One region of the Lysobacter humi (ex Lee et al. 2017) genome, then DNA from elsewhere that is predicted to be linked to it. Evidence: predicted binding sites of a transcription regulator. Region 1 holds the regulator's gene; the other holds the start of a gene.
The links. The regulator FliA, encoded in region 1, starts transcription of late flagellar genes. The targets are predictions, from matches to a motif close to TAAAGTTTNNCNNNCNNNGGCCGATAA.
Positions count from the first base shown of each region.

Region 1 (14,239 bases):
AGCGACAGCCACAGCGACATCCGGAGCTTCGCGATACCGGGAGAGGGGTCCCCGGCGACAAGCGCGCCTCGTGGCTGGACGCGGTTCGCGCGTTCGAGCGACCTTCAGCGCTCGCAGGCGACGCTCCTGCGCACGTCGCGCGAACCGGGCGCGATAGACCGCAGCAGTGGCCATCGCCCACTAATCCCCGAGCCCATGCGCATCCTCCTGCTCTGTCTGGCCCTGCTCGCCACGCCTGCCCTCGCCGACGGCTTCACTGCCCGGGTCGCGCGTGCGAAAGCGGCTGTCGCGACGCCTGCCGGCTACGCCTATGACATGGCGCTCGTGCCGGCGATCCATGCGGCGATGACCGGCTGCGTGCCGGCGGGTCGCGCACCCGCGAAGGCGGCCGACGTGTTCACGGCCGTCGCGGACGTGGATGCCAGCGGCCGCGTCCATGTCGTCGACGTACGGCCGGCCACACCCATCGCGCGCTGCTTCGCGAAGCGGCTCGGGGCGGTGCGGCTGCAGCGGCCGCCGGGCGCGCAGGCGACCACTCGCCACCCGATCGTGATCGAACTGCGCGAGACGTTCTGAGCGGCCGTCCGCGCCTGCGGAACACCGCTTGCATCCATCGCGCGCGATGGATCCCGTCACCCTCACCACCGCCGAAGGCCTGAACCTGTTCGGGATGCTCGGCAGCATCCTCTGGTATGCGCTGCGCATCGGTGCGGCGATCCAGGCGCTGCCGATGGTAGGCGGCCGGGCGATCCCCGCGCGTTCGCGGCTGGTGCTCACGATCGCGATCGCGGCCACGCTGTCGGCGCTGCTGCCGCCGCCCCCGCCGGCCGGGGTGAACGCGGGGACCGCGCTCGCGGTCTTCCGCGAGTTCGGCATGGGCATCGCAATCGGGCTGATGCTGCGGATGGCCTTCGAGGCCGGCCAGCTTGCCGGCGAGCTCGCGAGCCAGGGCATGGGCCTGGCCTCGGCGACGCTCGCCGACCCGCTCAGCGGGGCGTCGTCGACCGTCGTCTCGCAGTGGTACTACCTCGCCTTCGGACTGATCTTCTTCACGGTCGACGGCCACCTCGCGCTGATCCGGCTGCTGTTCGACAGCTACGGGGCCATGCCGATCGGGGCGCCGATCGAGGACCTGCCCGCCTTCCTGGCGGCCGTGCCGATGTTCTTCGGCACTGCCCTGCGCGCCGGCGTGCTGCTCGCCCTGCCGGTGATGATGGCGCTGCTGGCGATCAACGTGGCCGTGGGCGTGCTCTCGCGTGCGGCCTCGCAGCTCTCGCCGATGGCGCTGGGCTTCCCGGTGGCGCTGCTGATCGGGATGCTGCTGCTGATGGTTCTGGCCCAGGAGTTGCAAGGGCCGGTGCAACGGCTGTTTGGAGAGGCATTCCAGGCCGCCCGATCCCTCACCGGCTGATCCTGCTCGATGTCCAGCGAAGACCAGGAAGACAAGACCGAACTCCCGTCAGAAAAGCGATTGCGGGAAGCGCGCGAGAAGGGCGACAGCCCGCGCTCGCGCGAACTCGCGAACGTGGCGGTACTCGGCTGCGCGACACTGGCCCTGCAGGCGACGTCCTCGTCGATCGGCGCGTCGGCGCAGGGCTGGCTGAAGAACGCGCTGCAGTTCGATCCCGCGCTGCTGGACGAACCCACGCGCCTGCCCACCCATGCGGCCTCGATGCTGATCGCCCTGCTCGCCCCGGTCGCGCCGCTCGTGCTGGCCGCGCTGGTCGGCTGCCTCGTGGCGCCGGCGGCGATGGGCAGCCTGCGCTTTTCGGGCCAGGCACTGAAGGCCGACCTCACCCGCCTGAGCCCGATGGCCGGGCTGTCGCGCATGTACGGCAAGGAATCGTTCGCCGAGCTGATGCGCTCGGTGCTGCGCCTGCTGCTCATCGGCGGCATCGCGGCGCTCGTGATCCGCAGCATGCTCGGGCGGCTGATGGACCTGCCGTCGCAGTCGCTCGAGGCCGCCGTCGCCAGCGGCGTCGACGCGGTGCTCGGCATGTTCCTCGCGCTCGTCGGCGCGCTCGCGCTGCTGGCGGCGCTCGACGTGCCCTACCAGCGCTGGGCGTGGAAGAACAAGCTCAAGATGAGCAAGCAGGAGCTGCGCGACGAGGCCAAGGAGGCCGAGGGCAATCCGGAAGTAAAGGCCCGCGCGCGCCACGTGGCGCGGCAGATGGCGCAGCAGCGGATGATGGAGGCGGTGCCGACCGCGGACGTCATCCTGACCAATCCGACGCACTACGCCGTCGCGCTCAAGTACGAGGCCGGTGCGATGCGCGCGCCGAAGGTCGTCGCCAAGGGTGTCGACGAGCTGGCGCTGCGTATCCGCGAAGTCGCAGGTCAGAACAAGGTGATGCTCGTCGAGGCGCCGCCGCTCGCGCGTGCGCTCTACCGCCAGTGCAAGATCGACCAGGAGATCCCGGTCAAGCTGTATGCGGCCGTCGCGCAGGTGCTGACCTACCTGCACCACCTGCGCCACTGGCATCCCTCGCGCGGGCCGATGCCCGCGCTCGTGCAGGTCGACGTCGGCGCCGACGGCGCGCCGGATGCGCCCGACGCCCCGCGCGGGGGTGACGCATGAGCCGCGCCGCGGGCGTCATGCAGTCGCTGAAGGGCGGTGCCGCCGCGCCGCTGATCGTGCTCGGCATGCTCGCGATGGTGACGGTGCCGCTGTCGCCGCTCGTGCTCGATGCCTTCTTCACGATCAACATCGCCATCTCGCTGGTGGTGATGCTGGCGGTGGTCTACGTCAAGCGCCCGCTCGAGTTCTCGATCTTCCCCAGCGTGCTGCTGATGGTCACGCTGCTGCGCCTCGCGCTGAACGTGGCCTCCACCCGCGTGGTGCTGCTGCACGGCCACCAGGGCGGTGCCGCCGCGGGCCACGTCATCGAATCGTTCGGCCAGTTCGTGATCGGCGGCAGCTACGCCGTCGGCCTGGTGGTCTTCGCGATCCTGACGATCATCAACTTCATCGTCGTCACCAAGGGCGCCGGCCGCATCTCGGAAGTGTCCGCGCGCTTCATCCTCGACGCCATGCCCGGCAAGCAGATGGCGATCGATGCCGATCTCAATGCAGGGCTGCTCACCCGCGAGGAAGCCAAGGCCCGCCGCGAGGACGTGCGCAACGAAGCGGACTTCTACGGCTCGATGGACGGCGCCGGAAAGTTCGTCCGCGGCGATGCGATCGCCGGCCTGCTCATCCTCTTCATCAACCTGATCGGTGGCGTGCTGATCGGCGTCCTGCAGCACGATCTCGGCTTCGCGCAGGCGGCCGAGACCTACTCGCTCCTCGCCATCGGCGACGGCCTCGTCGCCCAGCTGCCCGCGCTGCTGGTGTCCACCGCGACCGCGATGCTCGTCACGCGTGCCACGACCGAGCAGGAAATGGGCGAGATCGTGCACAAGCAGGTCTTCGGCCACCATCGCGCGCTCACCGTCTCGGCGGCGATCCTCGGCCTGGTCGGCATCGTGCCCGGCATGCCGAACATCCCGTTCCTGCTGGCCGCCGGCGGCATGGGCTATGCGGCGTGGCGCATGCACAGGAAGGCGAAGGAAGCGGCCGAGCAGCCGGTGCCGGATCCGTCGCTCGCGGTCACGCCGCCGCCGTCGCCGAACGCCGAGCTCACCTGGGACGAGCTGCGCCCGGTCGAGCCGCTGTCGCTGGAGGTCGGCTACCGGCTGATCCCGCTGGTCGACAAGGCGCAGGGCGGCGAGCTGCTCGCTCGGCTCAAGGGCGTGCGACGCAAGCTCACGCAGGACATGGGCTTCCTGATCCCGGCCGTGCACGTGCGCGACAACCTCGAGCTCGCGCCGAACCACTATCGGATCATGGTCCACGGCGTGCCGGTCGCGACCGGCGAGCTGCAGCCTGACCGCGAGATGGCGCTCGACCCCGGCCGCGTCTTCGGCCAGCTCGAGGGCATCCCCACGCGCGATCCGGCCTTCGGCCTCGATGCGGTGTGGATCAGCCCCGGCCAGCGCGCGCATGCCGAATCGCTCGGCTATACCGTCGTCGACCCGGCGACCGTGGTCGCCACGCACCTGTCGCACGTGGTGCGCGAGAAGGCCTCCGAACTGCTCGGCCACGACGAGGTGCAGCAGCTGCTGGCGAACGTCGGGAAGGCGTCGCCCAAGCTCGTCGAGGAATTGACGCCCAAGCTGCTGCCGCTCTCCACGATCGTCCGCGTGCTGCAGTCGCTGCTGGCGGAGAAGGTGCCGCTGCGGCAGATGCGCCAGATCGTCGAGGCGCTGCTGGAGCACGGCGCGATCACGCAGGACCCGGCGCAGCTCGTCGCCACCGTGCGCACGGCGCTCGGCCGCTTCATCGTGCAGGAGCTCAACGGCCTCAACGAAGAACTGCCGGTCTATACGCTGGCCCCTGCGCTGGAGCGCGTTCTGCAGGATTCGGTGACCGGCCAGGGCGCCGCGCTGGAACCGGGCCTCGCCGAGCGCCTGCACCAGAACCTCAGCGAATGCGTCACGCGCCAGGAGAGCAAGGGCGAACCCGCGGTGCTGCTTGTGCCCACGCCGATCCGCTCGTCGATCGCGCGCCTGGTCCGCCACAGCGTGCCGCAGCTCGCGGTGCTGGCCTACGGCGAGGTCCCGGAGGACAAGCGGCTGCGGCTGGTGGGATCGATCGGGTGAGGCAGGCCGCGCTTCGCGCGGCACTGCCGCGCGGACGCCGGAAACGCCCGCGCCGCGGGCGCAAGGCCGGAGGGCGAGGACCGTCGGCTGCCCTCCCATTGCAGAGCGCACCCGGTGGCAGTGCCGCCTGACCGGCCAAGCGCGACATGGAGCGAGCAGCCGGCGTCGCCTGGACCGCAGGATGCGCCGAAGCTCGTCGCCGAGCAGGGCATGCACCGCTCGCCGGGGTACCGCGGCGGTCGCCAGCAAAACCCGTCGTCCCTGAACGAGTCATCGCACGGCCGCTAAAGTCCGCCGCTTTCTCGACGCCGCCCGCTGGCACGCGCATTGCAGATCCCGGCATGTAGGCCCCTCGGGGCCCCATCCACCGAGATCGACCGATGAGAATCAAGCGCTTCATCGCCCCCGACATGCGCACCGCGCTGAAGATGGTGCGCGAGGAGCACGGGCCGGATGCCGTGATCCTGTCCAACCGCCCCGTGCACGGCGGGATCGAGGTGGTCGCCGCCACGGATTACGACGAGGCACTGGTGCAGCAGGCGCTGCGTACCGCTGCCGACCCGGCCGCGCCGGTCGTCGCGCCCACGTTCACCCCGTCCTTCGTCGAGACGCGCCCGGCCACCGCGCTGGATGCGATCGAGGACTTCGCGCCGGCCACGCTGCCGGTCGCGCCGCAGCCGCACGTGGTGCGGGCGGAGAAGAAGGTCTCCCGCGCCGAGGCGATGATCGCCGCGCTGGGCGGCAACACCGCGCATGCCGAGCGTGCACGCAGTGCGCTCGCCGATCGCGCCCGCGGCGTTGCCCGCATGGACGCCGAATCCGCCGCGCCGCCGGCGATCGCCGCGATGCTGCGCGAGACGCCGCATGCCGAGGCGACGGTGCCGGCCAGGGCCGGTGACGACTTCCGCGCCCTGCTCGCCCGCCTCACCGATGCGGACGAGCCGCAGCCCACCTTCAGCGCACGCGCCGCGCAGCTCGCGCAGTACCAGGCGGTCGAGGCGCCAATGGCGCAGGACGACATCATCGAGGCGCCGGTCGCGGACGTGCCGGCCGCACCGCAGGCCGTCGAAGCGCCCGTCGCCGTCGAAGCGCCGATCGCCGTCGAGGTCGCAGCACCGGTCGCAGCCGAGCCCACGCCGATCGTCGTGCCGGCGCCGGCGGTCGAAGCGGTCGCCCCGACCCTCGCCGCCATCCCGACGCCCGCCCCGGTGGCGGCCGCGATTCCGGCACCGCCGGCGCCCACCTTCGCCGAGCTCGTCGAGGCCGCGCCGGTCGCGGCACCCGTGCGCACCGCGCCGGTCGTCGACACGTTCGACGCGCTGGCCGAGATGGCTGCGGCGCAACTGCCGGCGCCCGCGCCGGTCGCCGCCGCGATCACCGTCGCCGCGCCGCCGACGCTGCAGGTGGTCGTCAGCCAGTCCGAGGATCCGACCATCGTGGCCATGCGCAACGAGCTGAGCTCGATGCGCCAGATGATCGAGCGCCAGATGGGCCAGTTCGCGGTCGAGCGCCTGCGCGGCTCGCCGGCGCGCGCCACCGCCTTCGAGACGATGCAGGCCTACGGCATCGACGACGCGCTCGCGCAGACGATCGCCGGCCGCATCGATCCCCGCCTGGATCCGGCCAAGGTGCGCGCGCCACTGCTCGCCGAGCTCGCGCGCATGCTCACCATCGTCCGCTCCGAGCCGCTCGAGGACGGCGGCGTGTTCGCGCTGATCGGCCCGACCGGCGCCGGCAAGACGACCACGCTCGCCAAGCTCGCCGCGCGCTTCGCGCAGCGCCATCGCGCGCGTGACGTGGCGCTGGTCACCACCGATGTCGAGCGCCCCGGCGCGCGCGAGCAGCTCCATGCGCTCGGCCGCAAGCTCGGCATCACCGTCTGCGAGGCGCAGGGCCCCGAAGGCCTCACCGACGCGCTCGACCAGCTCGTCGACTACCCGCTCGTGCTGGTCGACACCGCCGGCTACGCCGCGCGCGACAAGGCGCTGCTCGGCCAGGTCACCTGGCTGCGCGCCACGCGCAACCTGCGCAGCCTGCTCGTGCTGCCCGCCAACCTGCAGACGCAGGACATGGCGGAGGCCGTGCGCCGCTACCGCATGGCGCAGCCGGAAGCCGTCGTGCTGACCAAGCTCGACGAGACCGGCCGCCTCGGCGGCGCGCTCTCGGTCGCGATCAAGCATGGCCTGCCTCTTGCATACACCACGGCAGGCCAGCAGGTGCCGGCCGATCTCGAAGCCGCCGACGCCTCCCGCCTGGTCCTCCAGCTCGAAAAACTCCGTCGCGCCGCCGACAACCCGCTCGCCACCGAGGAACGCCATGTCGTCGCCTAACCCCATCGCCTCCTCCGCGCGCGTGTCCGCGAACGATCCGGGCCCCGTCCGCGTCATCGCTGTCGCGAGCGGCAAGGGCGGCGTCGGCAAGACGTCGGTCTCCGTCAACCTGGCGATGTCGCTCCAGAACGCCGGCCAGCGCACGCTGCTGCTCGACACCGACCTCGGCCTCGCCAACGTCGACGTGATGCTCGGCCTGTCGCCGCGCTTCACCCTGAGCGATGTCTTCGCCGGCCGCTGCGACCTCGCCGACACGCTGCTCGAAGGCCCCAACGGCCTGCTCGTGGTGCCCGCCGCGAGCGGCAAGCGCCACATGACCGAACTGACCCCGGCGCAGCACGTCGGCCTCGTGCACGCCTTCAGCCAGCTCGACGTGCCGATCGACGTGATGATCATCGACAACGCCGCCGGCATCTCCGACAGCGTGCTGACCTTCTGCCAGGCCGCGCAGGACGTGATCGTGGTGGTCTGCGACGAGCCGGCCTCGGTCACCGACGCCTACGCGCTGATCAAGGTGCTCTCGCGCGAGCGCGGCGTCACCCGCGTGCAGGTGCTCGCCAACCAGGTCGGCCATCCGAGCGAGGGCCGCCAGCTGTTCGAGAAGCTCGAGCGCGTCACCTCGAAGTTCCTCGACGTCACCCTCAACTACCTCGGCGCGATCCCGCGCGACGAGTGGCTGCGCCGCGCGATCCAGCGCCAGGAAGCCTGCGTCGACGCCTTCCCCGCGGCGCCCGCCTCGATGGCCTTCCGCGAGATCGCCAAGCGCGCCGGCCAGTGGCAGACGCCGACCGGCCCGCGCGGCCACGTGGAGTTCTTCATGGAACGCCTGATCCCCGCTGCCCGGAGCGCGACCGCATGAGCACCCCCGCGACGGCCATGAAGGCCAACCAGTACCGCGCCACGCGGCAGACCGCGGAAGCGTTCGACGCGACCGCGATCGTCACCCGCCACGGCGAGCTCGTGCGCCGCATCGCGCACCACCTCGCCGCGCGGCTGCCGGCGAGCGTCGAGGTCGACGACCTCATACAGGCCGGCATGCTCGGCCTGATCGAGGCCGCGAAGAACTTCCAGGCCGACCAGGGCGCGGCGTTCGAGACGTATGCCTCCATCCGCATCCGCGGCGCGATGATCGACGAGATCCGCCGGGGCGACTGGGTGCCGCGCAGCGTGCATCGCCGCTACCGCGACGTCGTCGCCGCCACGCGCCAGGTCGAGCAGGCCAACGGCCGCGCGGCGAACGCGAACGAGATCGCGCAGGTGCTCGGCGTCTCGCTCGACGACTACCACCACATGCTCGAGGACGCCTCGCGCGGCCAGCTGCTCTCGCTCGACGAGCAGATGGACGACTTCGACGGCGAGCCGCGGCTGGCCGCGAGCTGCAACCTCACCCCCGCCCGCGAGCTGGAGCACACCGTGTTCCGCCAGGCGCTCGGCGAGGCGATCGGCGACCTGCCCGAGCGCGAGCAGCTCGTGCTCTCGCTCTACTACGAGCAGGAGATGAACCTGCGCGAGATCGGCGCGGTGCTGTCGATCAGCGAATCGCGCGTCTGCCAGATCCACGGCCAGGCGATGCTTCGGCTTCGCGGGCGTCTGGGTGACTGGCGCGACACCGCGGTGGAGCAGGCGCAGGCGTGATGAAAATCACGTTCGCGGGCTGAAAGGTCGGCGAACGGGTCGTGTAGTACGCGGTATCGAGCAGAGGCGCGGCATCGGGCCAGCGCCAACGCCGCGAGCGGGTGACGCAGCGCGTGGCGACGCGGCGGGACACACCGCGACCGAATTTCTTCCTGGCGCCCTCAAGACCCGGCACGCGACGCCGATAGCAGACTGAGGAACGCGGAGAGCCCTCACCCATGGACAAGAACATCAGGATCCTGATCGTCGACGACTTCTCCACGATGCGCCGCATCGTGAAGAACCTGCTCAACGACCTCGGTTTCTTCAACACGACCGAAGCCGAAGACGGCAACAGCGCGCTCGTCGAGCTGCGCAAGGCCAAGTTCGACCTCGTCATCACCGACTGGAACATGCCTGGCATGCCGGGCATCGACCTGCTCAAGAACGTCCGCGCCGACGCCGCGCTGTGCAAGATCCCGGTGCTGATGGTGACGGCCGAAGCCAAGCGCGAGCAGATCATCGAGGCCGCGCAGGCCGGCGTGAACGGCTACGTGATCAAGCCGTTCACCGCGGGCACCCTGGCCGACAAGCTCGCCAAGATCTTCGAGCGCATCGAGGCCGCGGCATGACCGCCGCGCCCGGCATCGCCGAGCCGGAACGCAGCGCGGTCATCGCCAAGCTGCAGGCCGCGTTGTGGGCGCTGGAGCACGACGACAACGCCGCCTGGCGCGCGAACGTCGACGAGCTGATCGAATGGCGCACGCAGCCGCTGGTGCAGGGCTTCGTGCGGCTCGCGCGCGAGCTCGCCTCGGCGCTGGGCGACGACGGCCGCGGTGCGGGCGCGGCCTCGCTGCCGGACGCCTGCGCGCGCCTCGAGCACGTGGTGCACCTCACCGAGACCTCGAGCATGCGCACGCTCGACCTGATCGATGAATGCGGCCGCCTGCTGGGCGCGCTGCCGGAGCCGCAGGACGATGCGCAGCGCGAAGCACTCGCCGGGCTGCGTACCCGTTTTTCCGAAATGACGCTCGCTCAGGGCTACCAGGACCTCACCGGGCAGATCATCCTGCGCGTGGTGGAGCTGGTGCGCGCGGTGCACGCGGGCCTCGGTGACATCGTCGCCGCGCAGGAGCCGCTGCAACTCAACAACGGCAACCGCGGCACCGGGCCGTCGCTGGCCGGCCTCGATCCGACGCCGGCCACGCAGGACGGCGCCGACGACCTGCTCGCGGAACTGGGGCTCTGAGCGATGGGCGGTCTCGACGGCGGCGCCTCGGACATCCGCGCGGACTTCATCATCGAAGCCCGCGAGATCATCGACCAGCTCGGTGAGCAGATGGTCGTGCTCGAGCGCGCGCCCGAAGACCGCGACGCGCTCAACACCGTCTTCCGCGGCTTCCACACGGTCAAGGGCGGCGCCGGCTTCCTGGACTTCGCGCCGATGGTCACGCTCTGCCACGCCGTCGAGGACCGCCTCGACGTCGCGCGCAACGGCCAACTGCCGCTCGACGCCATGGCCTTCGACGGCGCGCAGCAGGCGCTCGACCTGCTCGCCGACATGCTCGACTGCGTGGCCAACGGCCGCGAGCTTCCCGCCGTCCCGCACTTCCTGCTGGACAGCATGCACATCGACGGGGCTTCTCCGGCCTCTCCCGGCGCGGCACCGAAGGCCGCGACGGTCGAGATGCCGGAGAACCTCGACGATCTCGACTTCGACGCCCTGCTCGACAGCCTGCATGGCAAGGGCGCGTTGCCGACCACGCTGCCGGTGGCCGAGCCGGTGCCTGTCGCCGCGCCGGTCGCGATCGTGCCGGCGCCGCAGCCGGCGCCTGTCGCGCGTCCCGAGCCGGTGGCCGGTGGACGCCGCAGCCCGGCCGCGAACGATGCCGGCGAGACGACGGTGCGCGTGGACGTGCGCCGCCTGGACGCGATGGTCAACCTCGTCGGCGAGCTCGTGCTGGCGCGCAACCGTCTGAAGACGATCCGCCCGCGCCTGCGCGACGAGGACCTCGACCGCGCGGTGACGGCGCTCGACGCCGCGACCTCGCGCCTGCAGTCGGCGGTGATGACCGCGCGCATGCAGCCGGTCGGCCGCGTGTTCTCTCGCTTTCCCAAGCTCGCCCGCGACGTCGCGCGGCAGGTGCAGAAATCCGTCGAGCTGGAAGTCATTGGCGCCGAGACCGAGCTCGACCGCAACCTCGTGGAGGCCCTGTCCGACCCGCTGGTACACCTCGTGCGCAATGCGATCGACCACGGCATCGAATCGCCGGAGGCCCGCGTGCGCGCCGGCAAGCCCGAGCAGGGCAACGTCCGCCTGTCGGCGCAGCAGGAAGGCGATCACGTGATGATCGAGGTGCGCGACGACGGCGCCGGCATCGATCCCGACAGGATCCGCGAGAGCGCGATCCGCAAGGGCCTGATCGATGCCGAGGCCGCGGCCCGCCTGTCGCCCGACGAATGCCTGCAGCTGATCTTCCTCGCGGGTTTCTCCACGCGGACGGAAGTGAGCGACCTCTCCGGCCGCGGCGTGGGCATGGACGTCGTGCAGAGCAAGATCCGCGAGCTCGCCGGCACCGTGCAGATCCAGTCCGAGGTCGGCGTCGGCACCCGCATGTCGATCCGCGTGCCGCTCACGCTCGCGATCCTGCCGACCCTGCTCGTCGAGATCGAGGACGACGTCTACGCGCTGCCGCTGGTGCGCGTGGTCGAGGTGCTCTCGCACACCGGCGGCAAGACGATGTGGATCGACGGCCAGAGCGTGCTCGACCTGCGCGAGCAGCCGACACCGGTGCTCGACCTGCGCACGTGGCTCGACGTGGAGCCCGCGCGCGACGCATCGGCGACCGGCGTGGTGCTGCAGGCGGGCGAGCAGCGCTTCGTGCTCATCGTCGACCGCGTGCGCGGCCGCGAGGAAGTCGTGATCAAGGCCCTGCCCCGCACCCTGCGCGGCCTACCCGGCTACGCCGGCGCCAGCCTGATCGGCGACGGTCGCATGGCGCTGATCCTCGATGTGGACGCGCTCCACGAAACGGGCGTGCGCACGCGGAAGATCGCCGCGTTCGGCTGATCCACGCCTGCTTCGACGTCGTTGCGAGCCCGGGATTCCCGGGCTTCTTCGCTTTCGGAGCGGAGCGCATCCCGGTGGGCCCGTGGCCGGCCGGTGCCATCGGGGCGCCGCGGCGGCAGCGGCGGCGACGCGTGGCCGGACTCGGCGCGCCGCCGATTCGTGCCCGGCGCACGCCGGAGCTCAGCCCTTGACGCAGACCACCTGCCGCAACGTGTGCTCGACCGACACGAGGTCGGACTGCGCCGCCATCACCGCGTCGATGTCCTTGTAGGCCGCCGGGGATTCGTCGATCACGCCGGCATCCTTGCGGCATTCGATGCCGCGCGTCGCCGCGATGTGCTCCTCCAGCGAGATGCGCTCCTTCGCGCGGCCGCGGCTCATCACCCGCCCCGCGCCGTGCGAGCACGAGCAGAACGATTCCTCGTTGCCCTTGCCGCGCACGATGTAGCTGCGCGCGCCCATCGAGCCGGGGATGATGCCGAGCTGGTCGCGCCGTGCGCTCACCGCGCCCTTGCGCGTGACCAGGATGTCCTCGCCGAAATGCGTCTCGCGCGAGACGTAGTTGTGGTGGCAGTTCACCGCGTCCTTGTCGGTGCTGATGCCGGGAAAGTGCGCGCGCATCACCTGCATCACCGTCTCGAGCATCTGCAGCCGGTTCTCGGCCGCGTAGTCCTGTGCCCAGGCGAGCGCCTCCCAGTAGTCGTCGAAGAGCCTGGAGCCTTCGCTGAAGTAGGCGAGGTCGCGATCGGGAAGCGCGACCTGGTGGCGCATCATCTCCTCGCGCGCCCGCTCGATGAAGTACGTGCCGATGCGATTGCCCACGCCGCGGGAGCCCGAGTGCAGCATCACCCAGACGCGGTCGGCCTCGTCCAGGCAGATCTCGATGAAATGGTTGCCGCCGCCGAGCGAGCCGAGCTGGTTCGCCGGTGACTGCCTTGTGGCGACACCGGGATGGCGGTCCTCGATCGCGTCGTAGCGCGCCTTCAGCCGCTTCCACCGGCCGGACGCCGAATTGGGCACCACCGACCACGCGCCGCGGCTGTGCCGCCCCGGCGTATTGACGATGCCGTGCGGCACCGCGCGCTCGATGTCGGCGCGCAGCCGCGAGAGGCTGTCGGGCAGGTCGCGCGCCGCCAGCGACGTGCGCACCGCGATCATTCCGCAGCCGATGTCCACGCCCACCGCCGCCGGGATGATCGCGCCCTTGGTCGGCACCACCGAACCGACGGTGACGCCGATGCCGACGTGCACGTCGGGCATCACCGCGACGTGGCGGTGGATGAACGGCATGCCCGCGAGGTTGCGCAGCTGCTGCAGCGCCTCGGGCTCGAGCGGCACGCCGTCGACCCAGGCCTTGATGGGCGCGCGGCCGGTTTCCTGGAAGGTCTGCATGGGCCAGTCCGGTGAAGCGAGCGCCCTATTCAAGCATCGGCGCCGTATACCCCGGCTGAGCCGCCCCGGGCGTCGGCGCATTCAAGAAAAGCGGGCGCCCACCCGTTAACACCCCCGATGGACAGGCTCTCCCTCATCGGCGTGGTGCTGGCGCTCGTGGCGCTCATGGGCGGCAGCGTGCTCAAGGGCGCGGGCCTGTCGGGCCTGTGGTCGCCGGCCGCGTTCCTGATCGTGATCGTCGGCACGCTCGCCGCGATTCTCGTACAGACGCCGATCGCCACGTTCCGCCGCGCCATGCGCATCGTGCGCTGGGTCTTCCACCCGCCGGCGCGCGATCCCGCGGCGCAGATCGCGCGCATCGTGGAGTGGAGCACCGTCGCGCGGCGCCAGGGCCTGCTGGGCCTGGAGGCCGAGATCCCGTCGATCGGCGACGACTTCCTGCGCAAGGGCCTGCAGATGGTGGTCGACGGCAGCGAGCCCGATGCCATCCGCCAGGCGCTCGAGATCGACATGCAGAGCGCGCAGCACCGGGACATGGCGGCCGCGAAGGTGTTCGAGGGCATGGGCATCTACGCGCCCACGCTCGGCATCATCGGCGCGGTGCTCGGCCTGATGGCGGTGATGAAGAACCTCGCCGACCCGAGCCGCCTCGGCCACGGCATCGCCGCGGCCTTCACCGCGACGATCTACGGCATCGGCGCGGCGAACCTCGCGCTGCTGCCGATCGCGGCCAAGCTCAAGGGCGTGGTCAACGACCAGACCATCGAGCGCGAGATGCTCGTCGAGGGCCTGATCGCGATCGCGCAGGGCGAGAACCCGCGCAACATCGAAGCGCGACTCTCGGGTTATCTGCACTGATGGCCCGCCGTCACGTCCACGACGACCACATCAACCACGAGGCGTGGGCGATCCCCTACGGCGACCTCGTGACGCTCCTGCTCGCCTTCTTCGTGGTGATGTACGCGATCAGCTCGGTCAACGAGGGCAAGTACCGCGCGGTGTCCGACTCGCTCAATTCCGCGTTCGGCGGTCCGCCGCGCTCGCCCACGCCGGTGCAGCTCGGCCGGACCCAGCTGCGCGGTGCGGCCTACGACCGGCCCTCGCTCACCACCGCCGGCGCCGCCGGCCCGAGCCGCGCGGTGCCCGTGCCGAGTCCGCAGGTCCGCCCGACGATCATCGACGCCGCGGCCGC
Region 1 is NZ_BAAGTR010000015.1:13,376-27,614, forward strand. It holds gene ACYVJJ_RS14940 (hypothetical protein) at 196-576, shown strand; gene ACYVJJ_RS14945 (flagellar biosynthetic protein FliR) at 623-1,411, shown strand; gene flhB (flagellar biosynthesis protein FlhB) at 1,421-2,578, shown strand; gene flhA (flagellar biosynthesis protein FlhA) at 2,653-4,641, shown strand; gene ACYVJJ_RS14960 (AAA family ATPase) at 5,022-6,971, shown strand; gene ACYVJJ_RS14965 (MinD/ParA family protein) at 6,958-7,830, shown strand; gene ACYVJJ_RS14970 (RNA polymerase sigma factor FliA) at 7,827-8,606, shown strand; gene cheY (chemotaxis response regulator CheY) at 8,825-9,217, shown strand; gene ACYVJJ_RS14980 (protein phosphatase CheZ) at 9,214-9,834, shown strand; gene ACYVJJ_RS14985 (chemotaxis protein CheA) at 9,838-11,655, shown strand; gene ACYVJJ_RS14990 (RtcB family protein) at 11,836-13,047, opposite strand; gene ACYVJJ_RS14995 (flagellar motor protein) at 13,165-13,905, shown strand; gene motD (flagellar motor protein MotD) at 13,905-14,239, shown strand, end outside.

Region 2 (14,239 bases), on a different contig from region 1:
GTCGCCTTCATGGAACTCCCCGGGGGTTGGGCTAAGTGCTGTTCGTTAGCGCGGCATGAATCCTGCAGGCGAGCGTGCAGGATGCGTGCCAGAGCCCGAATCGGGGCGATCCCTACGAAGCGGCGGTATGGCGCGTCGGGGATGTCGGGGAATCCCCGACACGACCGCCGGATTTCCGGCGTGTTCCGTGGACGCTGTCCCAGTCGGCGCGGTAAGACCGGCTTTCGCGAACTACGGACGCGGTCACACCGCGCCGGTCAGATCCGCTCGGCCCACTGCATCGCGGCGCGCAGCAGCTCGACCGCATTGCGGCAGCCAAGCGCCTCCATGAGCCGCGCGCGGTGCGTCTCGACGGTCTTGACCGAGATGCCGAGCTCGGCGGCGATCTGCTTGGTGGTGCGGCCGGCGCCGAGCGCGGCCAGGATCTCGCGCTGGCGGGGCGAGAGCGCGGTGGCGTCGGGCGCGCGGCGCGCGGCACGCGCCGCGCCGTTGCCGGCGCCCTCGATCACGGACGCGGACACCTGCGGGCTCAGGAACATGCGCCCGGCCTGGGCCGCGCGCAGGGCGATCTCGAGCTCCGCGGGGGCGGCCTCCTTGACCACGAAGCCGCGCGCGCCGCGGGCCAGCGCCTCGCGCACGTGGCCGGCGTCGTCGTGCATCGACATGATCACCACGGCGACGTCGGGGCAGGTGCGCTGCAACTCGTCGAGCGCGTCGAAGCCGTTGCGGCCGGGCATGGAGAGGTCGAGCAGGACGACATCGGGCCGGTGCTCGCGCGTGCGCATCACCGCCTCGTCGGCATTTGCGGCCTCGGCGACCACCTCCATCCCCTCGAACGAGGCGACCAGCCGGCGCAGGCCGGCCCGGATGAGGGTGTGGTCGTCGCAGATGAGGACCCGCACGCGATGTCCCGCCGATGGTTTGCCGCACCTTAGCCGAGCGGCCGCGCGCTCCGCCAGCCGGCTCAGCGCTGGCGCCGGCTCTCGGCGACGGCGCGGCGATGCACGCGGAAGAGGTGCCGGCCGAGCAGCGACTCGAGCGCGGGCGTGAGCCCGTCGAAGCGCAGCCACAGGCGGCGCCCGCTCGGCGTGGGCTCGAGGGCGAGCACGGTGACCGGCAGGACGAGGGGTTGGGGCAGGGCATCGGACAGGCCCATGCGCACCACCGCGGGCGCGTCCTGCACGAAGCCGCTGGCGTCGGCGAACGGCAGGTCGATCACCAGGCCCCGCTCGGACCACTGCAGCGGGCGCACGGGGTCGGCGGGCAGGTCGCGCTGCACGAGCGTGGCGACCAGGCCGACGAGCAGGTCGACCTTCGCCTCGACGCGGCGGATCGCGTCCGCGGCCGGGCCGTGGTCTTCCGGGTCCTCGGCGCGGCTGTCCTCGATCAGGGCGAGCGCGCGCACGAAGGCCTCGGCGCGGGCGACGAGCGCACGGCGGCGCGCGTCATCGGGCCATTCCGGCAGCACCGCGACGGGGCGTGTCTCGTCGCAGCTGAGCGCATCGCCGAACAGCGTGTCGCGGGCGCTTTCCGGGCTCATCCGCCGTCGCGTTGGTAGGCGGCCATGCCGCGACGGTCACGGCCCAGGCGCTCGAGCGCGCGGCCGGCCTCGTCACGGGCGGTACGCAGCTCGTCGATCAGCGCGCGCTGCGCGGCGAGCAGGTCGACCCACGATTGCCGGGCGCCGGACTCCGCGGCCGAGCCGCCTTCGAGCGCGGCGCGCAGGCCGGTCTCGTGGTGTTCGAGCAGCGCGTGCGCGCGATCCCAGTCGCCCGCGGCGATCGCCTCGCGCAGCGCCTCTGTCGGCAGCACCACCGTCATGCGGCGGCCCCGTCGGCGGCGGGCGCGGGCGCCGGCGAGATCGCGTTCCAGGCCGATTCGATGTCGGCGACGAGGCCGTCGCATTCGAGCAGGATCGACGCGTCGTTCCGCACGTTCGCCTCGAGCAGGCGGCGCTGCAGGTAGTCGTAGAGCGCGGCGAGGTTGCCGGCGATGTCGCCGCCGGCGTCGTGGTTGAGGCAGCCGTCGAGGTGGCCGACGATCAGCGAGGCCTCGCTGATCGCCTCGCCCTTGCGCGGCTGGTTGCCGGCCTCGATGCAGGCGGCGGCGCGGCGCAGGCGCTCGCGCAGGCCGGCGAACATCAGCGAGATCAGTCGATGCGGATCGGCGTCGAGCACGGCGCTGCTGACGGCGGTCTGGCGGTACTGGTTGGCGTAGGCGCGGACGTTCATGGCGGAGGATTCGGTCAGGAGGATTTCGGCAGCGCGGCGATCTGCTGGGTGAGGTAACTGCTCATGCTCTGCATCTTCGAGACGAGCGTGTCGAGCTGGGTGAACTGGCGGCGGTAGGCCGCCTCGAAGCCTTCGATGCGCTTCTCGAAGTTGAGCTTCTCGGTCGAGAGCGACTTCATGCGCGAAGTGAGTGCGGAACTGCGGCCTTCGAGCAGGCCCTTGTCGCCGCCGTAGTTCTTCGCGAGCGAACGCATCGTGGCGCCGAGGCTGCTGTCGTCGCCCAGGAGCTTGCGGACGGCGGCCGGATCGGCGGCCATGGCGGCGTCGAACTTCGCGCCGTCCAGGCTCAGCGAGCCTTCGACGGACGACTTCACCCCGAGCGCGGTCAGCGCGTCGTAGCTGGAGACGACCGCATTGCGTAGGTTCTGCGTGATCGAGCGCGGCGCCGGATCGCCGCTGAGCGGGCCGGCGACCTTGCCTTCGCCGCCGGCCGCGCCCTGCGTGCGCAGCTGCGAGAGCGCCACGTTGTAGGCGCTGATGAAGCTCAGCACCGACGCCTTGAGCGGGCTGGTGTCGCCGGCGACCTCGAGCTGGAACGTCTTGCCCGGGTCGGCCTTGGTGAGGTTGAGCGTGACGCCGTCGATGACGTCGGTGAGCGTGTTCGAGGTCACGGTGCGGGTCACGCCGTCGACGATCACCTGCGCATCGCGCGCCTGCACCGTCTCGGTCATCGTGCCGCCCGGGGTGGCGAGCACCGCGAGGCCGCCGTCGCCGCCGCTCGCCGTGATCGCGAGCGTGCCGGCGGTGCCGACCTTGTTGGAGGCGAGCATGAGCACGTCGCCCGCGTCGCCGCGGACCACGGTGGCGCCGAGCTGGTTGCCGGATGCCTTGTTGATCGCGTCGCGGATGTCCGACAGCGTGCCCTTGCCCGGCTCGACGGTCACGCGGATCGGATCGCCGCTGCCGATGCGGATCTCGAGCGTGCCGTGGCCGACCTGCGTCGCCGCGGCGACCGGCGCCGACTGCAGCTTCTGCGCGGTCGCCAGACGCTCGACGCTGACCTGGTACTTGCCGATCGACGCGGTGGCCGCGGCGCTCGCGGTGTAGCCCGCGTCGGCCGCCACGCCGGTCTTGCGGCCGAGGGTGGAGCCGGCGCCTTCGAAGCGCTTGAGCACGCTCTCCAGACCGCTCATCGCGCCCTTGAGCGCGCCGAAGGCCGAGATCTGCGCCTGCGTCGTCTTCTCGATGCGCGCGAAGCGTGCATCGGTCGGCGCGCGCTCGGCGGCGACGAGCTGCGAGACGAGCGAGTTGACGTCGAGGCCGGACCCGACGCCGGGGCTGGATATCGCCATGACGCACCTCCTGCTGATCGGGCCGGAGCGGCGGGATGCCGTTCCTCGTGGAGGCTTTATCGGCCTGCCCGGACGCGCCTTGAGAACGCGCGCGCACCGATCGACCGAAGGGCGACCGGCGACACGCTGCACGCGTCCCCGCCATGCAATGCGCGCGCCAGCGACCGTGCACGCAAAGAAAAACCCCGCCGGAGCGGGGTTCTTCGTGGAGCTGCGAGCCGCGGCCGGATCGGCCCGCGGGGTCGACGGGCGCCGGAGCGCCCGCCGTCGCCGGGATCAGCGCAGGAGGCTGAGCACGCTCTGGGTGGCCTGGTTGGCCTGGGCGAGCATCGCGGTACCGGCCTGCGAGAGGATCTGCGTGCGCGAGAGCTCGGCGGTCTCCTTCGCGTAGTCGGTGTCGCGGATGCGGCTGCGCGAGGCCGACAGGTTCTCGGAGGTGGTCGTCAGGTTCGAGATCACCGACTGGAAGCGGTTCTGCACCGCGCCGAGGTCGGCACGCGAGCTGTTGATCTGCGCGAGGGCCGAGTCGATCGTGCTCAGTGCAGCGCTCGCGCCCTGGGCCGTGCTGATGTTGAGCGCGGCGACCGAGCTGAAGCTCGAGTTGTTGACGCCGGCCGAACCGAACACCTCGGCATTGGCGTTCGCCGTGGCGATCGCACCCTTGCTGCTCGACAGCGAGACCGTGCCTGTCTTGATCGCCGAGACCGTGGTGCCTTCCGTCAGCGTGGTGCCGCCGAAGTTGGCCGTCTCCGTCGCGCCGCCGCCGTTGGCGTAGTCGCGGAGCTCGATGTTGCGGCCGTCGGTGGTCGACAGCGTGATCGAGTTCTTCGAGGACGAGGACGTGAACGTCGCGGTGATGCCGGTGTTGTTCGACACGCCGTTGATGGCCGAGACCAGGTTCGACAGGTCGTTCGGATCCGCGACGTTCGCCGAGACCGCCGAGCCGTTGAGCGTGAACGAGACCGCGCCGGCGGCGCTGATGCCCGAGAGCGTGGTGCTGTTCGAGGCCGTGGCGGTGACGCCCACGCCCGAACCGGCCGTGTTGATCGCCGCGGCGATCGCATCGGCGCCGGAGTTCGCGGCGTAGGTGATCGGGCTCGTGGTGCCGCCCTGCGCGGTGGTGATGGTGAACGCCGTGGCGGCGGTGGCGGCGTCGACGCCGTTGGTCACCGCGCCGGACGCGCCGGTCACGACATTGCCGGTGATCGTGCCGTCGGCCGTCAGGGTGTGCGCGCCGAGCGAGGCGGTGCGGGCATCGACGATGCCGGCGACGCTGATCGTCTGGCCGCTGTTGGCGCCGACCTGGAAGTCCTTGTTGGCGAACGAGCCGTCGAGGAGCTTGAGGCCGTTGAACTCGGTCTGCGAAGCGACGCGGTTCATTTCCGACGTCAGCTGCGAGGCTTCGGCCTGGAGCGCGGCGCGGTCGGAATCGGAGTTCGTGGCGTTGGCCGACTGCACGGCCAGCTCACGGACGCGCTGCAGGTTGTTCGACACTTCGCCGAGGGCGCCTTCCGCCGTCTGCGCCAGCGAGATGCCGTCGTTCGCGTTGCGGGCGGCCTGGTTCATGCCGCGGATCTGCGTCGTGAAGCGCTCGGAGATCGCGAGGCCGGCGGCGTCGTCCTTGGCGCTGTTGATGCGCAGGCCCGAGGACAGGCGCTGGATCGAGGTCGAGAGGCTCGCGCTGTTCGTCGACAGGTTGCGCTGCGCGTTCAGCGACATCACGTTGGTATTGATGATGGACATCGTCTTGTCTCCCAGTGAATGCCGGCGGCGGCGAAGGCCCTTTGTGCCGGCTTTGCAGGGTTCGGCGGGATTGCCTTCGCCGCTGCTGTGAGGAGTAACGGCACCTCCCTCGCGGGCTTTAGGCCGCTTGCGGAAAAAACGCTTGACGTGCAGGCGTTTGCGAAGCAAGCGGCAGCAACGCGTACGCACGTTCGGCGCGGCGCGCGAAAACTTTAGGCGGGGCGGGCGGCCGCCGTTGCGGAACGTCGTCCGCAGGTGCCCGCGTCGGTATCGGCCAGCGCGCGGCCGGCTGGAGGCCGTCGTGCGTCAGGCAGTGCCGTGCGCGATCCCCACGTACAGCGGGATGCCGACGAGGATGTTGATCGGGAACGTGATGCCGAGCGACATGCCGAAATACAGCGACGGATTCGCCTCCGGAATCGCATGGCGTACGACCGCGGGCACCGCGATGTACGACGCGCTCGCCGCGAGCACCATCAGCAGGGCGGTGTCGCCCTCGGCGACCCCGAGCGTGCGGCACAGGCCGAGCGCCAGCATCGCGTGCACCGGCGGCGCGAACAGCGCATAGGCGAGCAGCCAGGGCGACTGCCCGCGCAGGCTGCCGAGATGGCGCGACGCCGACAGGCCCATGTCGAGCAGGAAGAATGCGAGCATTCCCTTGAAGAGGTCGCCCGCGAACGGCTTCATCGCCGCCTCGCCCGAGGGGCCGGTGAGCAGTCCGACGACGAGTGCGCCGAGCAGCAGCAGCTGCGCGCCGTCGGTGAACGATTCGTGCAGCACCCTGCCGATCGGCATGGACGCGGCCTGCGTCGATGCGACGCGCGCCTGGCGATGCCGCACGAGGTTCGCGAGCAGCACCGCCATGATGATCGCCGGCGATTCCATGAGCGCCATCGCCGCCGCCATGTGGCCGCCGTAGGGCAGGCCGTGCGTGTCCATGTGCTGCACGGCGGTGATGAAGGTGACCGCGCTGACCGAGCCGTAGGTCGCGGCGATGGCCGCCGCGTTGAACCCGTCCAAGCGCCGCCGCAGCAGCACGTAACCGACCGCCGGCACGATCACGGCGAGCGCGAGCGCGCAGGCCAGCCCGAGCGCGACGTCCGCGGTGAGGCCCGACTTGTGCAGCGCGAACCCGCCCTTCAGGCCGAGCGCCATCAGCAGGTAGAGCGAGAGGAAGCGCGCGACGGGCTGCGGGATCTCGAGGTTCGAGCGCAGCGTGCCCGCGATCAGCCCGAAGACGAAGAACAGGATCGCGGGGTCGAGGAAGCTCTGCATGCGCGGCACCGGGTCGAAGGCGGGCGCGAGGATATACGTCGTCCGCGCCGCCGCGGGACGGCGCCGTACGGGCGGCTCAGTCCGGGTCGCGCAGCTTCGCGGCGTGCAGGCGGTCGAGTTGCATCACGTAGCGCAGCAGGCGTGCCTGGTCCTGCACGGGCAGGTCGACGAAGCTGCAGCCCGCGCGCCAGACCTTGCGGCCGCGCTGGTCGATGCGCTCGGCATGCTGCACGCGCAGCGTCACCGTCATCGGGCCCTGCTCCGGCAGGTCGAGCACGACGCCCGGGATCGTCCCGCCGGTGGTGAGTACGAGCGAATGGTCGTCACTCGACAGCACCGCCAGGCCGCCGCCGCCGATGTCGGCGATGGTCGCGCGGGTGGTTCGCGCGCTACCGTCGGGCGACTGCGCGGGGATCAGGCAGTGCAGCTGGCCGGCCGGCTCGCGCCGCACGAACTCGCGGCGCTGCAGGTGCATCACCTTCTGCGGAAGCGCGACCTCGAGCGCCGGATGGCCCTCGAACGTGCCGCGACGCGCGGCGCCGGTGGCGAAGCGCACGGTGATGCGGTCGACCGAGCTCTCGAAGCGCAGGCGATCGGCGGCGAGCAGGCGCTCGGTGAGTGCGTCGTCGCGAGGCACGTCGACCCACAGCGAGCCCTCGCCGAAGCCGAGCACGGCGGAGACGGCCTGCGCGGTGCCGGCCGCGTGGACGAGCAGCGTGCAGCGCTTGTCGACGAGCTGGCGCAGGCAGCCGCGGATGTCGGCGGGGTGATGAAGCATGTACTTCTCGTACAGGCTTTCGCCGTCGGCGGCGGGGCCGGTCAGGGCCTCGGTCATGCGGTCGTCCAGGGGCGGGGCGGAGCCTTCGGCTCCGGGCAGGTTCGACATCGGTCGGGCCTTACAGCTTGTCGAACAGGGACAGGGACTGTACCCGGAGCATGCTGCGTTGGGCAGCCTCGATCGCCGTGAGCTGCAGGCTCAGGCGGCTGCTCGCCTCGGCATAGTCCACGTCGCGCAGACCCGAGAGCGTGGAGCGCAGGCTGATGTCGGACTCGGCGCGGTCGTCGGCGGTGGCCTCCAGGGCGGCGAGCCGCGCGCCGGTCGACGTCCGGAAGCCGATGAAATGCTCCTGCGCGGTGGCGATGTCACGCAGCGCGGCGCCCACGCCGTTGCCCACGCGCGCCAGCTCGGCCGGGGTGGCCTGCGGCGCGACGAGCACGTCGGCGAGCTGCTGCAGGGTGGAGAAGACGTCCTGCCGCGGCGCCGGCGCGATCGCGAAGCTGTCGCCGGTGGCGGGGCTGCCGGTGATGCGGGTGGTCACCCCGGCCACGGTGAGGGTGGCATCGCTGCCGGCATACGTGCCGGTGCCGACCACCGCGTTGGCGGCGTCGACGACCTGCCACTGCGTGGGCGAGGTGAACTGCAGGCTCAGGCTGCGGCCCGCCCAGACAGACGGGTCGCTCGCGACGACCGACTGCAGCACGCCGGTGCCGGTGTTCGACGCGCCGGCGCGGCCGCGGATCTCGCCGTCGCCGCCGAGCGCGCGCATGAACACCTCGCTGCCGGGATCGGCGTCTATCAGGGCGACGTCGGGGCCCACGTCCACGCGGTTCTGGCCGTCGTCGCCGTGGTAGGTGACCGTGCCCGCGGCGTCGGTGAACGGCACGACGCCGTCGCGCTGGCCGGCGAACAGCGCGCGGCCGTTGCCGTCGGTGCGGTTGGCGACGGCGATCAGGCTCGAGCGCAACTGGCGGATCTCGGTGGCGATGAGCGCGCGGTCCTGGCGCGAGATCGTGGCGTTGTTGGCCTGCACCGCGAGCTCGCGCGCGCGGTTGAGGTAGTCGCCGGCATCGCCGAGCGCGCCTTCCTGGGCGCGCAGGCGGTTGTCGAGCAGGTCGGCACTGCGGCCGAAATGCTCGAGCGAGGCGACGGCGTGATCCAGCCGCTGCGTCTGCGCCATGCCGGTGGGATCGTCGGCCGCGCGCTGCAGCTTGCTGCCGGTGGAGAGCTGCTGCTGCGTCCTGGCGAGCTCGCTCTGGCGGTTGAGCAGTGCGGTGAGGCCCTGCTGGTGCAGCCCGGCGGTGGAGATGCGCATGGTCATCGTCGTCTCCGTCAGCGGCTCACGGCGCCGAGCAGGGTCTGGAACATGTTGTCGGCGGTCGAGATCACCTGCGCCGCGGCCTGGTAAGCCTGCTGGAAGCGCAGCAGGTCGGCGGCCTCCTCGTCGAGGTTCACGCCGCTGGTGGAATCACGCTCGGCGATCACCTGGTCGTGCAGGGCGGTCTGCGCCTCGAGGTTGAGCGCGGCGTGCTGCGCCTCGCTGCCCACGCGCGCGGTCAGGCGGCTCAGGCCCGTGGTGAGCCCGGTGGCGCCGCCGTCGAGCAGGCCGCGCTGGTCGAGCCCGCCGAGCAGGCGCGCATTGCCGTTGTCGGTGCTGCGCGCGGGCGTGCGCGAGAGGTCGAAGGTGTCGCCGGCCTCGGGCGCGCCGTCGAACGTGACCGACCAGCCCGCGCCGGTGATCGGCTGGCCGGCGGTGTAGGCGAACGGGCCGGCGCCGTCGACGGTGTAGTTGGTCGCGTCGATGAAGTCGATGCGCGCGGTGGTGAAGCCGGAAAAGGCCGCGGCATTCGTCACCTGCATGCTGCCGGGGCGCGCATTGCCGAGGTTCGTCGCGTCGACGGCCACGCGGAACGGCGCGGCGGCGGCGATCGCATTCGGATCCCGCTGCGCGACCTTGAGGCCCGCGGCGGCGTCGAGCGTGGGACGCAGGCTGAAGCGGTCGCCGTTCGCGGGCGCGCCGCCCACCACCAGCGACACGCCCTCGATCACGAACGGGCTGCCCGAGGTGCCCGCACCGGCCATCGCGACCGGCTCGCCGGTGCCGGGGCGCACGGCGCTCCAGCTGCCGCCAGCGAAGCGCAGTTCGACGTCGAGGCCCTTGAGCGCACCGACGTCGGCGATGCCGGTGGTGAAGGTCGCGGTACCCGTGTTGCCGCCGTGGCCCTGCACCGGCGGCGCCGGGATCGAGAAGAAGTCCGTGCCGGGCGCGCCGTTGTAGTCGACGCCGCCACGGTGCGTGGCATTGAAGCTGGCGGCGAACGCGGTGGCGAGGCGGCCGAGCTCGGCGCGCGCCGGGTCGAGCACGCGGCCGCGGAATTCGAGGATGCCGCCGATCTCGCCGGAGACCGCGCCCGGCGGCAGCTGCACCGGGCCGCCGACGCTGTCGAGCGCGAGCACCTTGCGGTCGGCGCGGAAGGGATCGGCAGTGAGCGCCAGCTTTCCGGCGCGGTCGCCGAGCACCAGCGGCTGGCCGCCGGCGAAGACGTTCATGGCGCCGTCGTCCTGCTCGACGATCTCGGCACCGGTGAGGCCCGCGAGCCGGGTGATCCGCAGATCACGCTGGTCGATCAGGTCGTTGCTGGCATTCGGCCCGGCGACCACGATGTCACGGTTGAGCCGCGCGATCTCGCCCGCGAGCTGGTTGGCCATGTCGACCTGGCCGGCGAGGCGGTCCTCGGTGTCGCGGCCGAGCGTCGCCATCTGCGCGTCGAGCGTGCGGAAGCGGCTGGCGAGCGCGTCGCCGGCATCGATCATCGACTGCCGCGCGATCGACGAGCCCGGTTCGGCCACGACCGACTTCGCCGCGCCGAAGAAAGCGGCCCACGGCTTCGACAGGCTGGTGGCGGGATTGCCGAGCACCGAGTCCAGGCGCCCGGCGGCGTCGTTGAGCTGCTGCAGGCGGCCCATCTCGCCGCTGCTGTCGACCTGCCGCGCGAACACGAGCCCGTCGGCGAGTCGCTGCAGCCGCGCCACCGATACGCCGTTGCCGACGTAGCCCACGCCGGTGTTCTGGCCGACGCGGTTTTCGAGCTCGACGCGCTGGCGCGAATAACCCTGGGTGTTGACGTTGGCGACGTTGTGGCCGACGGTGCCGAGCGCGCGCTGGAAGGCGAGCAGGGCGGAGGAGCCGGTGGAGAGCACGCTCATGGCTTATCCCTGCTCCAGCGAGGCGAGCGCGCGGCGCATCGTGGCGCCGTTCGCGATCGCGGTGATCTTGTTGGCGTACGACGGGTCCGTCGCATAGCCGCCCTTCTGCAGCGCGCTCGCAAAACGGTGGACGTCCTCGCCGGTGCCGCGGGCGTCGGCATAGCGCGAGCGGCCGAGCAGCTTCGCGTAGTCGGCGAAGCTCTCGGCGGCCGAGGCATAGGCGCGGAAGCTGTCGCGGATGTTCTGGCGCACGCCGTTGACGTACTCGTGCGTGCCCGAGGCCACCTTCGCGCCGTTCCAGCCCGTCGCCTTGATGCCGAACAGGTTGTGCGAGACCGCGCCCTTGTCGCCGCCGACGAGGCGACGGCCCCAGCCGGTCTCGAGCGCGGCCTGCGCGATCAGCGCCTTCGCCGACACGCCGAGCTCCTCAGCGGTCTTCTTCGCATGCGGCCAGAGGGATTTGACGAAGGCCTCGGGGCTGCTGCAGTCGAGCGGGGTGAGCGGGCCGCAGTCGGCCGCGCTCGCCGCAGTGCTCTTGCCGATGCGCGGCGCGGGCGGCGTGGGCAGCGGCGTGGCGGCGGGCATGGAGACGCCGGCGTTCGTCGGGGCGAGGCCGAGGCTGCTGCCGAAGTCGAGACGGAAGCCACCGCCGGCGGGCTGCGCCATTGCGAGCGGCGCGGACGGCCGAGCGAGCGGCAGCGGGGCGGTCGGCGCGATCGGCCCCTGCGGGGCGGTCGAGCGCTCGAGCTGGCGCATGATCATCGGGGTCAGGCCCAGCCCGCGGCCCCTGGTGAGCTCGCGCGACAGCTGCTGGTCGTACATGTCCCGGTAGGTCGAATTGTTCCCGCCGAGCGGATCGCCGCCGGTCGTGGCCCGCATCGACTTGATCATCATGTGCGCGAACTGGGTCTCCAGTTCCTGCGCGGCCTTCTCCATGGCGGGCCGGGACGTCGCCTTGGCGGCGGCGCTGTCGAGGGCGATGGCGGTCTGGAGGCGCATGGCAGGACCGATGCAAAGGGCATGCCGCAGGCGGCGGTGACGGGGTCTTGGCGCGGGAATCGGAACTCGGGCGGGGCAGGGACGACGGGCCGGAGAGGGCCGGCCCGGGATCGTTAACGGCCGCTGGGGCGCGGGCTTAGATGACTTCGAGCTCGGCGCGCAGGGCGCCGGCGCGCTTGAGCGCCTCGAGGATCGCGACGATGTCGCCCGGCGCGGCGCCGACGGCATTGACCGCGCGCACGATCGCGTCGAGCGACGCACCGCCCTCGAACTTGAACATGCGGCCGCCGGACTGCGTGGCCTCGAGCGTCGACTGCGTGATCACCGCGGTGCCGCCGCCGGCGAGCGCGTTCGGCTGGCTGACCTGCGTGGACTCGGTGATCGAGACGGTGAGCGAGCCGTGCGAGACCGCCGCCGGAAGCACGGAGACCTGGCCGCCCATCACGACGGTGCCGGTGCGCGAGTTCACGATCACCTTCGCCGCCGCGGCGCCGGGCGCGATGTCGAGCGATTCCAGCCGCGCGAGGAAGGCGATGCGGTCGCCCGTCGGCGGATTGATCTCGATGGTGACGCCGTCGAGCGCGCGCGCATGGCCGGGGCCGAAGGCGCCGTCGATCGCCGAGACGATGCGCGTGGCGGTGGTGAAGTCGGACTGGTTGAGGTTGAGCGTGACCGTGCCGCCCTGCGCGCCGCCGGGCACCGCGCGCTCGACGATCGCGCCGTTCGGGATGCGGCCGGTGTTGGTGGCATTGACGGAGATGCGCGAGCCGTCCTTGCCCTGCGCGCCGAAGCCGCTCACCACGAGTGCGCCCTGCGCGACGGCATAGACCTGCCCGTCGGCGCCCTTGAGCGGCGCCATCAGCAGCTGGCCACCGCGCAGCGAGCCGGCATTGCCGATGCTGGAGACGGTGATGTCGATCGTCTGGCCCGGCTTGGCGAACGCCGGCAGCTCGGCGCTGATCGCCACCGCGGCCACGTTCTTGAGCTGCGGGTTCACGCCCGGCGGGATGGTCACGCCGAGCTGGTCGAGCATCGACTTGAGCGACTGCACGGTGAACTGCGTTTGCGAGGTGCGGTCGCCCGAGCCGTCGAGGCCGACGACCAGGCCGTAGCCGACCAGCGGATTGCCGCGCACGCCGGCGACCTGCGCGAGGTCCTTGATGCGCTCGGCCTGCGCGGGCGCGCCGATCGCGAACAGGCCGAGCACGGCGAGCGCGGCCTGCAGGAACGTCAGACGCGCGCTGCGCGTCGGCGCGGTGCGGCGGAAGAAGGTCGCGGCGGTCATGTCGGTGGCCTCAGTACGGCATCACGGCCGAGTTGAAGAAGCGGCCGAGCCAGCCCATCGCGTTCGACCGCGCGAGCGTGCCGCGGCCGCCGTAGACGATCTTGGCGTCGGCCACCCGCTCGGAGCTGATGGTGTTGTCGGCGGCGATGTCGGACGTGCGCACGATGCCCTGCACCTGCACGACTTCGTCGCCCTGGTTGAGGCGCAGCTTCTTCTCGCCGGCCACCAGCAGGTTGCCGTTGCCGAGGTCCTGCACCACGGTGACGCTCACCGTGCCGTCGAGCGAATTGCTCTGCTTGCTGTCGCCGCCGCCGGCGAAGTCGCGCGAGCCTTCCACGCCGACCTGCAGGATGTTGCGGCCCTTGTAGGTGACCGACTGGCCCGCGATGGTCGGCGCCGCCATGTCGATCGACGAGCTCTTTGTGACGGCCGTCTGTGCCTGCGTGGTGGAGGCGGTGTTCTCGACGAGGATGATCGTGAGGATGTCGCCGACCTCGCGCGCCTTGTTGTCCTCGAACAGGCGCATGCGGCGCGTGCCGCCGCCGCTGGCCGATGCGTAGATCGAGCCGCCGCCGTCGCCCGCCGACGCGAGCGTGACCGGCTGCACTGCCGGTGCCACGGGCTGCGCGGTCGCCGCGCGGTAGGCCTGTGCCTGCGCGGCCATCCGCGCGTGGATCTGCGAAGGCGTCGGCACGGTCTCGTCCTGGCGGAACGTGCGCACGTCGCCGACCACCGCGGCGCAGCCGGTGAGCGAGGCGAGGGCGAGGAGCAGGGCGGTCGTCTTCATCGCGGTCACAGGTTGTTGTTGAGGTAGGCGAGCATCGAATCGACGGTGCTGATCGCCTTGGCATTGGTCTCGTAGGCGCGCTGCGTCTCGATCATCGACACGAGCTCTTCCACCACGTTGACGTTCGAGCTTTCGACCGAACCCTGGACGAGCGTGCCGAGGCCGCTGCTGCCCGGATTGCCCTGCTGCGCGGGGCCCGAGGCACCGGTTTCGGCGAACAGGTTCTCGCCCTTCGCCTGCAGGCCCGCGGGGTTCACGAAGTCGACGAGCGTGAGCGAGCCGACCTGCACGCCCTCGGCCTGGCCGGCGACCTGCGCGGTCACGGTGCCATCCGCGCCGATGGTGAGCGACTGCGTGCCCTGCGGCAGCTGCAGGCCGGGCTGCACCGGATAGCCGGAATTGGTGACGAGCTCGCCCTGCGAGTTCACCTGGAACGTGCCGTCGCGCGTGTACGCCGACGAGCCGTCGGGCATCAGCACCTCGAAGAAGCCGCGGCCGTTGATCGCCACGTCGAGTGCGTTGCCGGTGGTCGACAGGTTGCCCTGCGAGAAGCTCTTCGCCGTGGCCGCCACGCGCACGCCC
Region 2 is NZ_BAAGTR010000012.1:742,558-756,796, reverse strand. It holds gene rpoN (RNA polymerase factor sigma-54) at 1-11, opposite strand, end outside; gene ACYVJJ_RS14595 (response regulator transcription factor) at 258-902, opposite strand; gene ACYVJJ_RS14590 (PilZ domain-containing protein) at 965-1,540, opposite strand; gene ACYVJJ_RS14585 (hypothetical protein) at 1,537-1,821, opposite strand; gene fliS (flagellar export chaperone FliS) at 1,818-2,231, opposite strand; gene fliD (flagellar filament capping protein FliD) at 2,246-3,583, opposite strand; gene ACYVJJ_RS14570 (flagellin N-terminal helical domain-containing protein) at 3,860-5,326, opposite strand; gene ACYVJJ_RS14565 (sodium-dependent bicarbonate transport family permease) at 5,633-6,601, opposite strand; gene ACYVJJ_RS14560 (flagellar brake protein) at 6,678-7,436, opposite strand; gene flgL (flagellar hook-associated protein FlgL) at 7,498-8,700, opposite strand; gene flgK (flagellar hook-associated protein FlgK) at 8,712-10,586, opposite strand; gene flgJ (flagellar assembly peptidoglycan hydrolase FlgJ) at 10,590-11,585, opposite strand; gene ACYVJJ_RS14540 (flagellar basal body P-ring protein FlgI) at 11,722-12,870, opposite strand; gene ACYVJJ_RS14535 (flagellar basal body L-ring protein FlgH) at 12,881-13,657, opposite strand; gene flgG (flagellar basal-body rod protein FlgG) at 13,663-14,239, opposite strand, start outside.
Region 2: ACYVJJ_RS14570 (flagellin N-terminal helical domain-containing protein) is a predicted target of FliA. The motif match lies at 5,515-5,541, and genes of this name have one in related genera.